Desulforamulus hydrothermalis Lam5 = DSM 18033: one gene and its partner. The protein of the gene in region 1 binds, or shares a complex with, the protein of each later gene. Links are inferred from orthologs where the notes say so. Each region holds a gene or a part of one and is shown on either strand. Other genes may lie near its edges.

Region 1 (5,555 bases):
ATGCCCAGTTCTTCGGCAAATTCCATGGCCTGGCCCAGGTATTTCTTCCAGTTTTCCCAGCTTGTGTTGGCTTTGCTTAAATCCAGCATGTTAATTCCTCCTTTTCTTTTGCTGCCTGTGGGGATTGTCGGGTTAATTATAGTTTGGCAGCCGGCAGGTAAATTATACATTGCTGGAAATAAAAGTCTGGCCCTGCGGGGCAGGGCCGGGATTTAACGGAGGTACGTTTGATGTCGCTTGAGCAGTTGGCTTTGGATATACAGCACTGTACCCGCTGCGGCCTGGCCCAGGGCAGGAATAAAGTGGTTTTTGGCATGGGCAACCCGGCAGCCCGCATGATGCTGATTGGCGAGGGGCCGGGCAAAGACGAGGATGAGCAGGGTTTGCCCTTCGTGGGCCGGGCCGGGCAGCTGCTGGACCGGATTCTGGCCGCCATCGACCTCACCCGCCGGGAGGTGTATATTGCCAATGTGGTCAAATGCCGGCCGCCCAACAACCGGGTGCCTACCCGGGCGGAAGCCCAGGCCTGCCTGCCTTACCTGTACCGGCAGATTGAGCTGATCAAACCGGCCATTATTGTCCTGCTGGGCAGCACCGCCCTGACCAACCTGATCGGCCCGGAGGCCCGCATTACCAAGATGCGGGGCCAGTGGCTGGAGTCCCGCAGCGGCATAAAAATCATGCCTACCTACCACCCGGCGGCGGTGCTGCGCGACCCCAATAAAAGGCGCCCGGTGTGGGAAGATTTTCAAAAAATACAGGAAGAATACCTGCGGCTAACAGGAAAGATTGCACGAGAGTAGGACTTCTTTAACACAAAAAGCTGCTGCCTTTACTTGGCAGCAGCTTTTTTGAGGTAATATAGCTTTTGTTCATGTTCCATTAATTTCTCTTGAATAAAGTCAAATTTGTCTTCAACCCGCATAAAGCGGTCAATCATTTCTTCACGCAGGGAGGAGAGCTGATCCTTAAAGAAATCCTGATTGGCTTCTAACTTTTCCACCCTTAGTTCGAGATTTTCAACCCGTGCTTCAAGCCGCTCTACCTTTGCATCAAGCCTGTTTACTTTTGCATCAAGTTCTTCTACCCTTGCATCGAGCCTGTTTACTTTTGCATCAAGTTCTTCTACCCTTGCATTAAGCCGTTCTATTTTTGCATCAAGCCGCTCTACCTTCGAATTAAGTTCTTCTACCAGTGAATTGGTATGGCCAACAATGCGAATCAGATCACTAACCAGATGCTCAATCCGTTCCAGACGTTCTTCGCTCACTTACCATCCCCCCCATCAATAAGTACCGGTGCCCGTCCATGCATGTTACCTAAATCTTAGCACAAATTTTTTCACTTTAAAACACTTTAGCAAACACCTGGTTAATTATGCCGGTACTCCCTGGTTTTTGATCTTGACCGGAATGATATAATATAGGATGGAAAGAAAGCAGGTGAGCGAGATGGAATTTAAACTAAAATCTGAATTTCAACCCAGGGGTGACCAGCCTAAAGCGATCCGGCAGCTGACAGACGGGCTGAACAGGGGGCTTAAGCACCAGGTGCTGCTGGGGGCCACCGGTACCGGCAAAACCTTTACCATGGCCAACATTATCCGGCAGGTGCAGCGCCCCACCTTGATTTTAGCCCCCAACAAAACCCTGGCGGCCCAGTTGTGCAGCGAAATGAAGGAATTTTTTCCTCACAACGCGGTGGAGTATTTCGTTAGTTACTTTGATTATTACCAGCCCGAAGCGTATATTCCCCATACAGATACTTACATTGAAAAGGATTCTTCCCTTAACGATGAGATAGATAAACTGCGCCACTCAGCCACCACCGCCCTGCTGGAGCGGCGGGATGTCATTATTGTGGCCAGTGTTTCCTGCATTTACGGCCTGGGTAACCCGGAGACCTACCGGGACCTGGTTTTATCCCTGCGGGTGGGCGGCACCTACGACCGGGAGGCCATTATCAGAAAACTGGTGGATATCCAGTACGAGCGGAACGATGTTAACTTCAGCCGCAACAAGTTCCGGGTGCGGGGCGACGTGATTGAAATTTTCCCGGCCAATGCCAGCGAGCGGGCCCTGCGGGTGGAAATGTTCGGGGACGAAGTGGAACGGCTGCTGGAGATTGATGTGGTGACCGGCGAGGTTTTAGGGCAGCGGCAGCATATTGCGGTTTTTCCTGCCAGCCACTTTGTTACCGCCGAGGACAACCTGAAGCGGGCCCTGGCTTCCATTGAAGCGGAGTTGACGCAGCGGCTGCAGGAATTGCGGCAGGCGGGCAAACTGCTGGAGGCCCAGCGGCTGGAACAACGCACCCGCTACGACCTGGAAATGATGGCGGAGATGGGCTTTTGTTCGGGCATTGAAAACTACTCCCGCCATTTAACCGGGCGGGCGCCGGGGGAACCGCCCTTTACTTTGCTGGATTTTTTCCCGCCGGACTGGCTGTTAATCATTGACGAATCCCACGTGGCGGTGCCGCAAATCGGCGGTATGTACGAAGGGGACCGGTCCCGCAAAACCACCCTGGTGGAACACGGTTTCCGGCTGCCCTCCGCCCTGGACAACCGCCCTTTGAAATTTCACGAATTTGAACAAAAGGTTAACCAGGTGATTTATGTTTCCGCCACGCCGGGCAGTTATGAACTGACCCACGCCCAGCAGGTGGTGGAACAAATTATCCGTCCCACCGGCCTGGTAGACCCGGCTGTATCCGTTCGCCCCACCCGGGGCCAGATTGACGATCTGCTGGGCGAAATCCGCCGGCGGGTGGCCCGGGACGAGCGGGTGCTGGTTACCACCTTAACCAAAAAAATGGCCGAGGATTTAACCGATTACTTTAAAGAAAACGGCGTGCGGGTGCGCTACCTGCACTCGGATATCAATACCATCGAGCGCATGGAAATCCTGCGGGATTTGCGCCTGGGCACCTTTGACGTGCTGGTGGGCATCAACCTGCTGCGGGAGGGTCTGGATTTGCCTGAGGTAAGCCTGGTGGCCATCCTGGATGCGGACAAAGAAGGCTATTTGCGGTCGGAGCGCTCCTTAATCCAGACCATCGGCCGGGCCGCCCGCAATGCGGAGGGCCAGGTGATTATGTATGCCGACAAAATGACTGAATCCATGCGCCGGGCCATCAGCGAAACCGAGCGCCGCCGCCGCATCCAAACCGAATATAACGAGCGGCACGGCATCACGCCGCAAACCGTACGCAAGGCGGTGCGGGATGTCATTGAGGCCACCCGGGCGGCCGAACAGCCGGCCCCTTATCTGGCCAAGAACAAAGCGGGCAAAATGAGCAAAGCCGACATTAAAAAGATGATTGCTCAACTGGAAAAGGAAATGAAAGAATCGGCCCGGCACCTGGAGTTTGAGCGGGCGGCCCAGTTGCGGGATGCCATTATCGAGTTGCGGCTGCAGCTGCGGGGTGCCAAAGAAATTAAACCGGCACTGCCGGAGGTAGAGTATTAGGCATAGAAAACTGTCAATAATTAACATAATTATTACAAATATCGTACAAATGTTCTGGGTCCGGTTGCCTTTTTGCTTTCTTTTAAGTATATTGGTAAGTGGATTGCGGTTCCCGACAGCCATTGCTTAATTTAAAGAGGAGTTAGTCATGCAAGATAAAATTATTATTCGCGGCGCCCGTTCCCACAACTTGAAAGACATCGACGTGGTCATCCCCCGGGACAAGCTGGTGGTGATTACCGGCCTGTCCGGCTCGGGCAAATCCTCCCTGGCCTTTGACACCATTTACGCCGAAGGCCGGCGGCGCTATGTGGAATCCCTGTCTGCCTATGCCCGGCAGTTCCTGGGGCAGATGAACAAGCCGGATGTTGACTACATCGAAGGCCTGTCGCCGGCCATTTCCATTGACCAGAAAACCACCAGCCACAACCCCCGCTCCACCGTGGGCACAGTGACCGAAATTTACGATTACCTGCGGCTGCTGTTTGCCCGGGTGGGCCGGGCCCACTGCCCTAAATGCGGCCAGCCCATAGCCCGGCAAACCGTCCAGCAAATGGTGGATCAACTGATGGCGCTGCCCGAGGGCAGCAGATTGCAGCTGCTGGCCCCGGTGGTGCGGGGCAAAAAGGGCGAGCATGCCAAGGTTTTGGAGGATATCCGCCGCAACGGTTTTGTGCGGCTGCGGGTTAACGGGGAGCTTTACGAAATAGGCGAAGTGCCTGCCCTGGACAAGAAAAAGAAGCACCGCATTGATATTGTGGTGGACCGCATAATCATCCGCCCCGGCTGCGAAACCAGGCTGGCCGACTCCCTGGAAACCGCCCTCAAGCAAAGCGGCGGCCTGGCTGTGGCAGCGGTGACAGACGGCCCGGAATATATCTTCTCCGAGAACTTTGCCTGCCCAACCTGCGGCATTAACATCAGCGAAATCAGCCCCCGGCTGTTTTCCTTCAACAACCCCCACGGGGCCTGCCCGGCCTGCACCGGCCTGGGCTTTAACCACGAGTTCGACCCGGATTTAATTATCCCGGACAAGAGCAAGAGCATCCGGCAGGGGGCTGTTGAAGGCTGGCATAAAGGGCAGGTGGCGGCGGCTTACCTGGCGGGCCTGGCCGAAAAGTACCAATTCAGCCTGGATACCCCGGTGGAACAGCTTACTCAAAAGCAGCTGCAGGTTATTTTATACGGCACCGGCCAGGAAAAAGTAAAGTTTCACTACACCGACAGTTACGGCCATGTGCACCGTTATGAGGTGCCCTTTGAAGGCATTATCGGCAACCTGTCCCGCCGCTACCGGGAAACCCAATCCGAGGCCATGCGGGAAGAATTTGAAAAATATATGAGCATCAAGCCCTGCCCCGCCTGTCAGGGGGCCCGCCTGAAGCCGGAAGCCCTGGCGGTAAAAGTGGGGGACAAAAATATTGCCGAGGTGGCGGCCTTGCCGGTGGCGGAAGCCCTGCATTTTTTTAACAGCCTGCGGCTCAGCCAACGGGAACGCCTGATTGCCCGGCAGATTCTGAAAGAAATTAAGGAGCGGCTGGGTTTCCTGGTCAACGTGGGCCTGGATTATTTAACCTTAAGCCGCTCTGCCGGCACCCTGTCCGGCGGTGAAGCCCAGCGCATCCGGCTGGCCACGCAAATTGGCTCCGGCCTGACAGGAGTGCTGTATATTCTGGACGAGCCCAGCATCGGCCTGCACCAGCGGGATAATGAAAGACTGATTGCCACCCTGCAGCGGCTGCGGGATTTGGGCAACACCCTGATTGTGGTGGAACACGATGAAGACACCATCCGGGTGGCCGACCATATCATTGATATGGGGCCCGGTGCCGGCCGGCACGGCGGCCGGGTGGTGGCGGCCGGCAGGCCGGAGGATATTATGCAGGAGCCGGCCTCCCTCACCGGTCAGTACCTGAGCGGCCGCCGCAGGATTCCGGTGCCGGCCCGGCGCCGCCCGGGCAACGGGCAGAGCCTGGTTATCCAGGGGGCAGCGGCCAACAACCTGAAGGGCATCGACGTAACCATTCCCCTGGGCATGTTTGTGTGCGTTACCGGTGTATCCGGTTCCGGCAAGAGCACCCTGAT
Region 2 (5,567 bases), on another replicon or contig:
AAACAGCTGTCGGTGTCAACACCCCGGTTCGTCCTACCCTGACGATAATGTCCTTAATGGTGCTTACCGCCTGTTCCGCCGGGAATTTATAGGCAATGGCCCAGCGGGGACTTTTCAGGGTGGCCCCCAGCCGCTGCTGCTGATCCAGAGAATTAACCTTTATCACCAGACCGTCTATGGCATAAGGCAGTTGAAACCTTTTTTCCTGCCACTTGGCACAATAATCAATAACCTGCTCGATATCCCGGCACACCCGGTAATGTTCATTAACCCGCAGTCCCAGCTGCCGCAGCCAGGTCAGGCCGGCCGCGTGGCTCGATATTTGGCGGCCCTCCAGGTGGCCGATGGCATACATATAAATGCTAAGCTGGCGGGCCGCCGTCACTGCCGGGTCCAGCTGCCGCAGGCTGCCTGCCGCAGCGTTGCGGGGATTGGCAAACAGCGGTTCCCCGGCCTCTTGGCGGGCTTCATTAAGGCGGCTGAAGGAATCCTTGGGCATATAAGCCTCGCCCCGCACTTCTAAAAAGGGTACCGCTTCCTTTAAACGAAGGGGGATGGCTTTGATGGTACGCAGGTTAGCGGTGATATCTTCGCCCTGCGCGCCGTCGCCCCGGGTAGCTCCCCGCACCAGCAGCCCGTTCTCATAGGTTAAGGAGATGGCTAACCCGTCAATTTTCAGCTCAACCACATATTCCACCGGCTCGCCGGGCAGGTTGCCGCACACCCGGCGGTCAAACTCCCGCAAATCAGCCTCACTGAAAGCGTTAGCCAGGCTTAGCATGGGCACCCGGTGGGGTACCGACTGAAATCCCTGCTGCACCTGCCCTCCCACCCGTTGGGTCGGCGAATCAGGCGTCACCAGTGACGGATATTCCGCCTCCAACCGGATCAATTCCTGCATTAACCGGTCGTATTGGTCATCCGTAATAACAGGCCGGTCCAATACATAGTATAGGTAATTGTGGTGTTCTATCTCCCGTCGCAAAGCCTCTGCTCTGGCCTTAATTTCCGGGCTAACCATAATGACTTGCCTCCTTAATTTAAATCGAAAACCGTCCCCGACCGGAACTTGCCGTTAAAAGCCGCCCCGGGCAATCAATTGCGCTGCATATTTAATAATTAAGGCGGCTGGTACAAAAAACAGCTGCGCCAGTATCGTGCCCAGCAAGCGGGTAAGAGCCAGGTAAAAGCACATTTGCTTAATATCCTGCTCCGGCCTTTCTCCCCGCAGAGCCTGGTCAGTAATGCCGGCAGCCGTAGGATCCACCACCGTGGCAAATAAAACGGTGGCAATACCGTTAATGATGCCGGATAAAAAAGCTGCCGTAGAACGAAATTCGGGATATAAGGCACCGGCATAAATGGCTGACAGCACCGCTGTGGTATATATGCCGGTAACCAGCACATTAAGCACCAGAAATTTTTTGGGAATGTTAATTTTTTGTCGAAGGGCCTGCAGAAAAAACTGCCGGTTGGGTATGCGCACAGCCTGCCTGACCTGGCTGGCCGCTTTGACCGGCGAAAACAGCAGCAACCCGATCATTTTGGGTACCGACCGCACCTGATCAAACAAATATATACCCTTGGTAAAGAAGGTAATAAAAGTGGGGATAAATAAGCCTCCCACCAGGGTACCCAAAGTCGCCCCTAAAATTACCGTCCGCACCTGCACATTCAGATGCGCCAGTTCCTGACGGTAGGCCACCGATTGCAGCAACGCCGCTCCGCTGCCTGCCGCCTCCGTGCCGCGCTGGATAGCGTGCTCAATAATTGATGAAAGTAACGGCGCCTGCAACATATTGGCGGTTTGTGCAATCAAAAATATTACATTAAAAAGTGAATAGGCGGTGGCCAGCCGCCCGGTTATTACCCCGGCGGGACGCACAGCGTAAATCAAGGTATTAATCAAGTGTATCACGGCGGTTAATACCACCACTGCCATTAAGCGGTCCATTATTTTCCTCCGCCTTTAGTGTTGCCCGTTTAAACCTTTTCTAATGGCGCATATTGAGCGATTAAGGTTTTTAAACCCTGCTCCGGGAAAGCCACGGTCAGTTCGGCATCCCCGCCTTCGCCGGACACTTTTACAATCACGCCTTCGCCCCATTTACGATGACGCACCCGGTCTCCCAGCAAAAAGGTGCCGGCTTGTGCCGCAGTTTTGGTTGCCCCGGCAGCTTGACTGCCCCAACCGGTTACAGAGTCTTGCTTGCCGGGTAAAGGTTTGGCGGCATCCGTCAGCTCACCGGGAATCTCCTCCAGGAACCGGGAGCGGGGATTCATATTGGTTCGCCCAAAAAGTGTTCTTTCCCAGCAGTGGGTTAAGTAAAGCTGTTCTTCCGCCCTGGTAATGCCCACATAAGCCAGCCGGCGCTCTTCTTCCATCTCGGACTGGTCAACCAAAGCCCGGCTGTGGGGAAAAACCCCTTCTTCCATACCGGTTAAAAAAACCACCGGGAATTCTAAACCTTTGGCACTGTGCAGGGTCATCAGCACCACCTGGTCTGCTTCCGGATCATGCCTGTCCAGGTCGGTAACCAGTGAAATATTGGCAAGAAAATCCACCAGACCGGCCGCTTCCCCTTGCTGCTGATCAAATTCCTTCGTCACTGTGAGAAATTCCTGCAAGTTTTCCAGCCGCGTCCTGGCTTCTACTGTATCCTCAGCAGTCAATTCGGCCCGGTAGCCGGTACTGTTAAGGACTTCTTCGGTTATTTCTGTCACTGAAAGGAAGGTGGCTTGTTTGGCCAGATTATCCAACAGGTCAGCCAGCAGCCGGCATTGGCTGCGTGCTTTCGCCGGCACACCCGGAATTTCCTCCACCGCGGTCAGCGCCTGCAGCAGGCTCAACCCTTGTGCCAGGGCGTAGGCGGTGATTTTCTCCAGGGAAGCAGCCCCGATGCCGCGCTTGGGAACGTTAATAATGCGCAGCAGGCTCTGGCTGTCGGCCGGGTTTACCAGCAACCTTAAATAAGCCAGTAAGTCCTTAATTTCCTTCCGGTCATAGAACCTGGCTCCCCCAAAAACAGTATAGGGAATACCCTGGCGCAGGAAAACTTCTTCAAAAACCCGGGATTGGGCATTGGTGCGATAAAGCACGGCCATCTCCCGGTAATTGCGGCGACCGCTGAAATGCAAATCTTTAATGCGGTCCGCAATAAAATAGGCCTCCAGCCGCTCGTTCTCCGCCCGGAAAACATGAATAAGGTCACCTTTTCCTTTAGCGGTCCAGAGTTTCAGTTCTTTCGCCTCGCTGTTATTTTTAATGACAGCGTTGGCAGCTTCCAAAATGTTGCCTGTGGAGCGGTAATTTTGTTCCAGTTTAACCACCCGGGCCTCCGGATAATCCCGCTCAAAGCTCAAAATATTGTTGATATCCGCCCCCCGCCACTTGTAGATAGATTGGTTGGGATCTCCCACCACACAGATATTGCGGTGTTGCGCCGCCAGCAGGGTTACCAGCACATACTGGGCATGGTTGGTATCCTGGTACTCGTCCACCAAAATATATTTAAATTTAGTCTGGTAATAGCCCAGCACATGCGGATGTTCCTTAAACAGCCGCACCGTTAGCATCAGCAAATCGTCAAAATCCACTGCATTGTTTTTATACAGCTTTTCCTGATACAAGCGGTAGACCCGCCCGGCCACTTGTTCAAAAAAGTCGTAGGCCTGACGATCATACTGTTCCGGCGTCAACAACCGGTTTTTAGCCCCTGAAATAACCCCCAGCAGACTTCGGGGCTGAAAACGCTTTTCATCAATTTGCAGTTCCTTAAGGCACTCTTTGATTAGTGTCTGCTGGTCAGCATCGTCGTAAATGGAAAAGTTGGCACCGTAGCCCAGGGCTTGAATTTCCCTTCTGAGAATACGCAGGCAAGCGCTGTGAAAGGTAGTTACCCACAAATCCCTGGCTGCCTGCGGCACTAAGGTTTCCACCCGGGTTCTCATTTCGGCCGCTGCTTTATTGGTAAAGGTGATTGCCAAAATGTTGTAAGGCGGCACCCCCTGGCTTAAAATATAGGCAATCCGGTGGGTAAGTACCCTTGTCTTACCTGAGCCGGCCCCGGCCAGCACCAGCAGGGGGCCTTCTGTATGCTGCACCGCCGCTGCCTGGGCAGGATTCAGATTCGCTGCTATGTCCATAAATTCCTCCGTTTGCTAGTGGTTATCAAAAAACACACTACATTATATCACATGGCCGGTGTTAATTAGCATAATTTTATTGCTGACCCGTCCCAGCCAAACACTAAGCAAAAGAGAATGTTCTTCAACCGGATGAACATTCTCCTCGGTACGCAGAAAAAACTTGTCCTTCCTGTTAGTTATTATTATAACACAACCGGGGTTTGCTACCGGCAGTTACCAAAAAACAGCAACAAAAAAGCAGGGGCACATGATTGCCCCTGCCCAACCCCTATTTTTTTCTGCCGGCCAGTTCCTGATAAACAGCCGCCGGCTCCACGCCCTGGTGGGCCAGCAAAACCAGCAGGTGGTAAAGCAAGTCAGCCGTTTCATAAGTTAGTTCAGCACGGCTGTTTTTGGCGCCAATAATTACCTCGGCACATTCTTCACCGACTTTTTTACAAATCTTATCAATCCCTTTTTCAAACAAATAAGTGGTGTAGGAATCAGCCGGCCGCTCGGCTTTACGGCTTAAAATTAACCGGTATAACTCATCCAGTACGGATGACCCCGCGGGCGCCTGCGGGGGCCGGTTGCCATAAACCAGGGCCGGATCAAATAGCTTGTCGCCTTCCACAACCACCATACCATCAGGCTTAACTTTATTATGAAAACAGGAACTGTAGCCCTCGTGGCAGGCCGCACCGCCTGCCTGCTCCACCAGCAGCAGCAGGGTATCGGCATCGCAGTCATAATAAAAGCCCTTCAATTTTTGCACATGCCCGGAGGTTTCTCCCTTTTTCCACAACCTTTGCCGGCTGCGGCTATAAAACCACACCTCCCCGGTAACCAGGGTTTTTTCCACTGCCTCCCGGTTCATCCAGGCCAGCATCAATACCTCTTTACCGGCTGCCTCTTGTACAATGGCGGGTATTAACCCCGCTTCGTTAAACTTGAGGGTATCTATAATAAACTTCATAATTTATATCACCAGCTTTTCTTTCATCCGAGTAATTTCTGCATCGCCGCCTTTACAAGCGAACGGGGATACCCAGTTGTTTAAGGTATTCTTTGGTTTGCCGGATGGTATAGGTGCCAAAGTGGAAGACAGAAGCGGCCAGAGCAGCATCCGCCAAGCCTTCGGTAAAACCCTGGGCGATGTGTGCCAGGGTACCGACGCCGCCGGAAGCAATGACCGGAATTTTTACCTGCCGGGCCACGGTACGGGTTAAGGCCAGATCAAAGCCTTCCTTGGTGCCATCCCGGTCCATGCTGGTGAGCAGTATTTCACCGGCACCCAGCTCCTCTGCTTTAACCGCCCAGGCCACCGCATCCAGACCGGTGGGGGTACGGCCGCCGTTGATGTAAACCTCCCAGCGATCCGGTGCCACCTGCCTGGCGTCAATAGCCACCACTATGCACTGGCTGCCGAATTTATGGGC

Evidence for each region. The genes of interacting proteins can lie anywhere in the genome.
Region 2: the proteins of uvrB (region 1) and pcrA are in contact, whole or in part, in a crystal structure (PDB 7EGT), measured with the Thermus thermophilus proteins. The link is inferred for Desulforamulus hydrothermalis Lam5 = DSM 18033 from one-to-one orthologs. Residues at the interface, in WP_096411307.1 of Thermus thermophilus: Glu23, Leu25, Arg26, Asp27, Gly28, Glu29, Arg30, Phe31, Arg55, Glu326, Asp327, Phe328, Glu379, Ser382, Gln383, His398, Gly400, Arg401; in WP_096412145.1 of Thermus thermophilus: His654, Arg656, Phe657, Gln666, Asp668, Glu669, Lys680, Arg681, Leu682, Ser683, Lys685, Tyr686, Ala687.

The regions. Positions count from the first base shown.
Region 1 is NZ_CAOS01000003.1:572,073-577,627, reverse strand. What follows is about bases 975-3,960. They hold uvrB (excinuclease ABC subunit UvrB), read left to right. Parts: upstream 975-1,451; coding sequence 1,452-3,470; downstream 3,471-3,960. Other genes in these bases: uvrA (excinuclease ABC subunit UvrA), read left to right, coding at 3,619-3,960; DESHY_RS13315 (hypothetical protein), read right to left, coding at 975-1,270. Outside these bases: DESHY_RS03700 (DUF3243 domain-containing protein), read right to left, coding at 1-89; DESHY_RS03695 (uracil-DNA glycosylase), read left to right, coding at 231-803; more of DESHY_RS13315, read right to left, coding at 833-974; more of uvrA, read left to right, coding at 3,961-5,555. UniProt on the Escherichia coli protein: The UvrABC repair system catalyzes the recognition and processing of DNA lesions. A damage recognition complex composed of 2 UvrA and 2 UvrB subunits scans DNA for abnormalities.
Region 2 is NZ_CAOS01000014.1:24,422-29,988, reverse strand. Bases 1,566-4,563 are described here. They hold pcrA (DNA helicase PcrA), read right to left. Parts: upstream 4,147-4,563; coding sequence 1,984-4,146; downstream 1,566-1,983. Other genes in these bases: hisIE (bifunctional phosphoribosyl-AMP cyclohydrolase/phosphoribosyl-ATP diphosphatase HisIE), read right to left, coding at 4,418-4,563; DESHY_RS12085 (lipid II flippase Amj family protein), read right to left, coding at 1,566-1,954. Outside these bases: NAD-dependent DNA ligase LigA, read right to left, coding at 1-1,021; more of DESHY_RS12085, read right to left, coding at 1,076-1,565; more of hisIE, read right to left, coding at 4,564-5,104; imidazole glycerol phosphate synthase subunit HisF, read right to left, coding at 5,157-5,567. UniProt on the Escherichia coli protein: A helicase with DNA-dependent ATPase activity. Unwinds DNA duplexes with 3'-5' polarity. Translocates on single-stranded DNA with 3'-5' polarity. Initiates unwinding more efficiently from a nicked substrate than double-stranded DNA.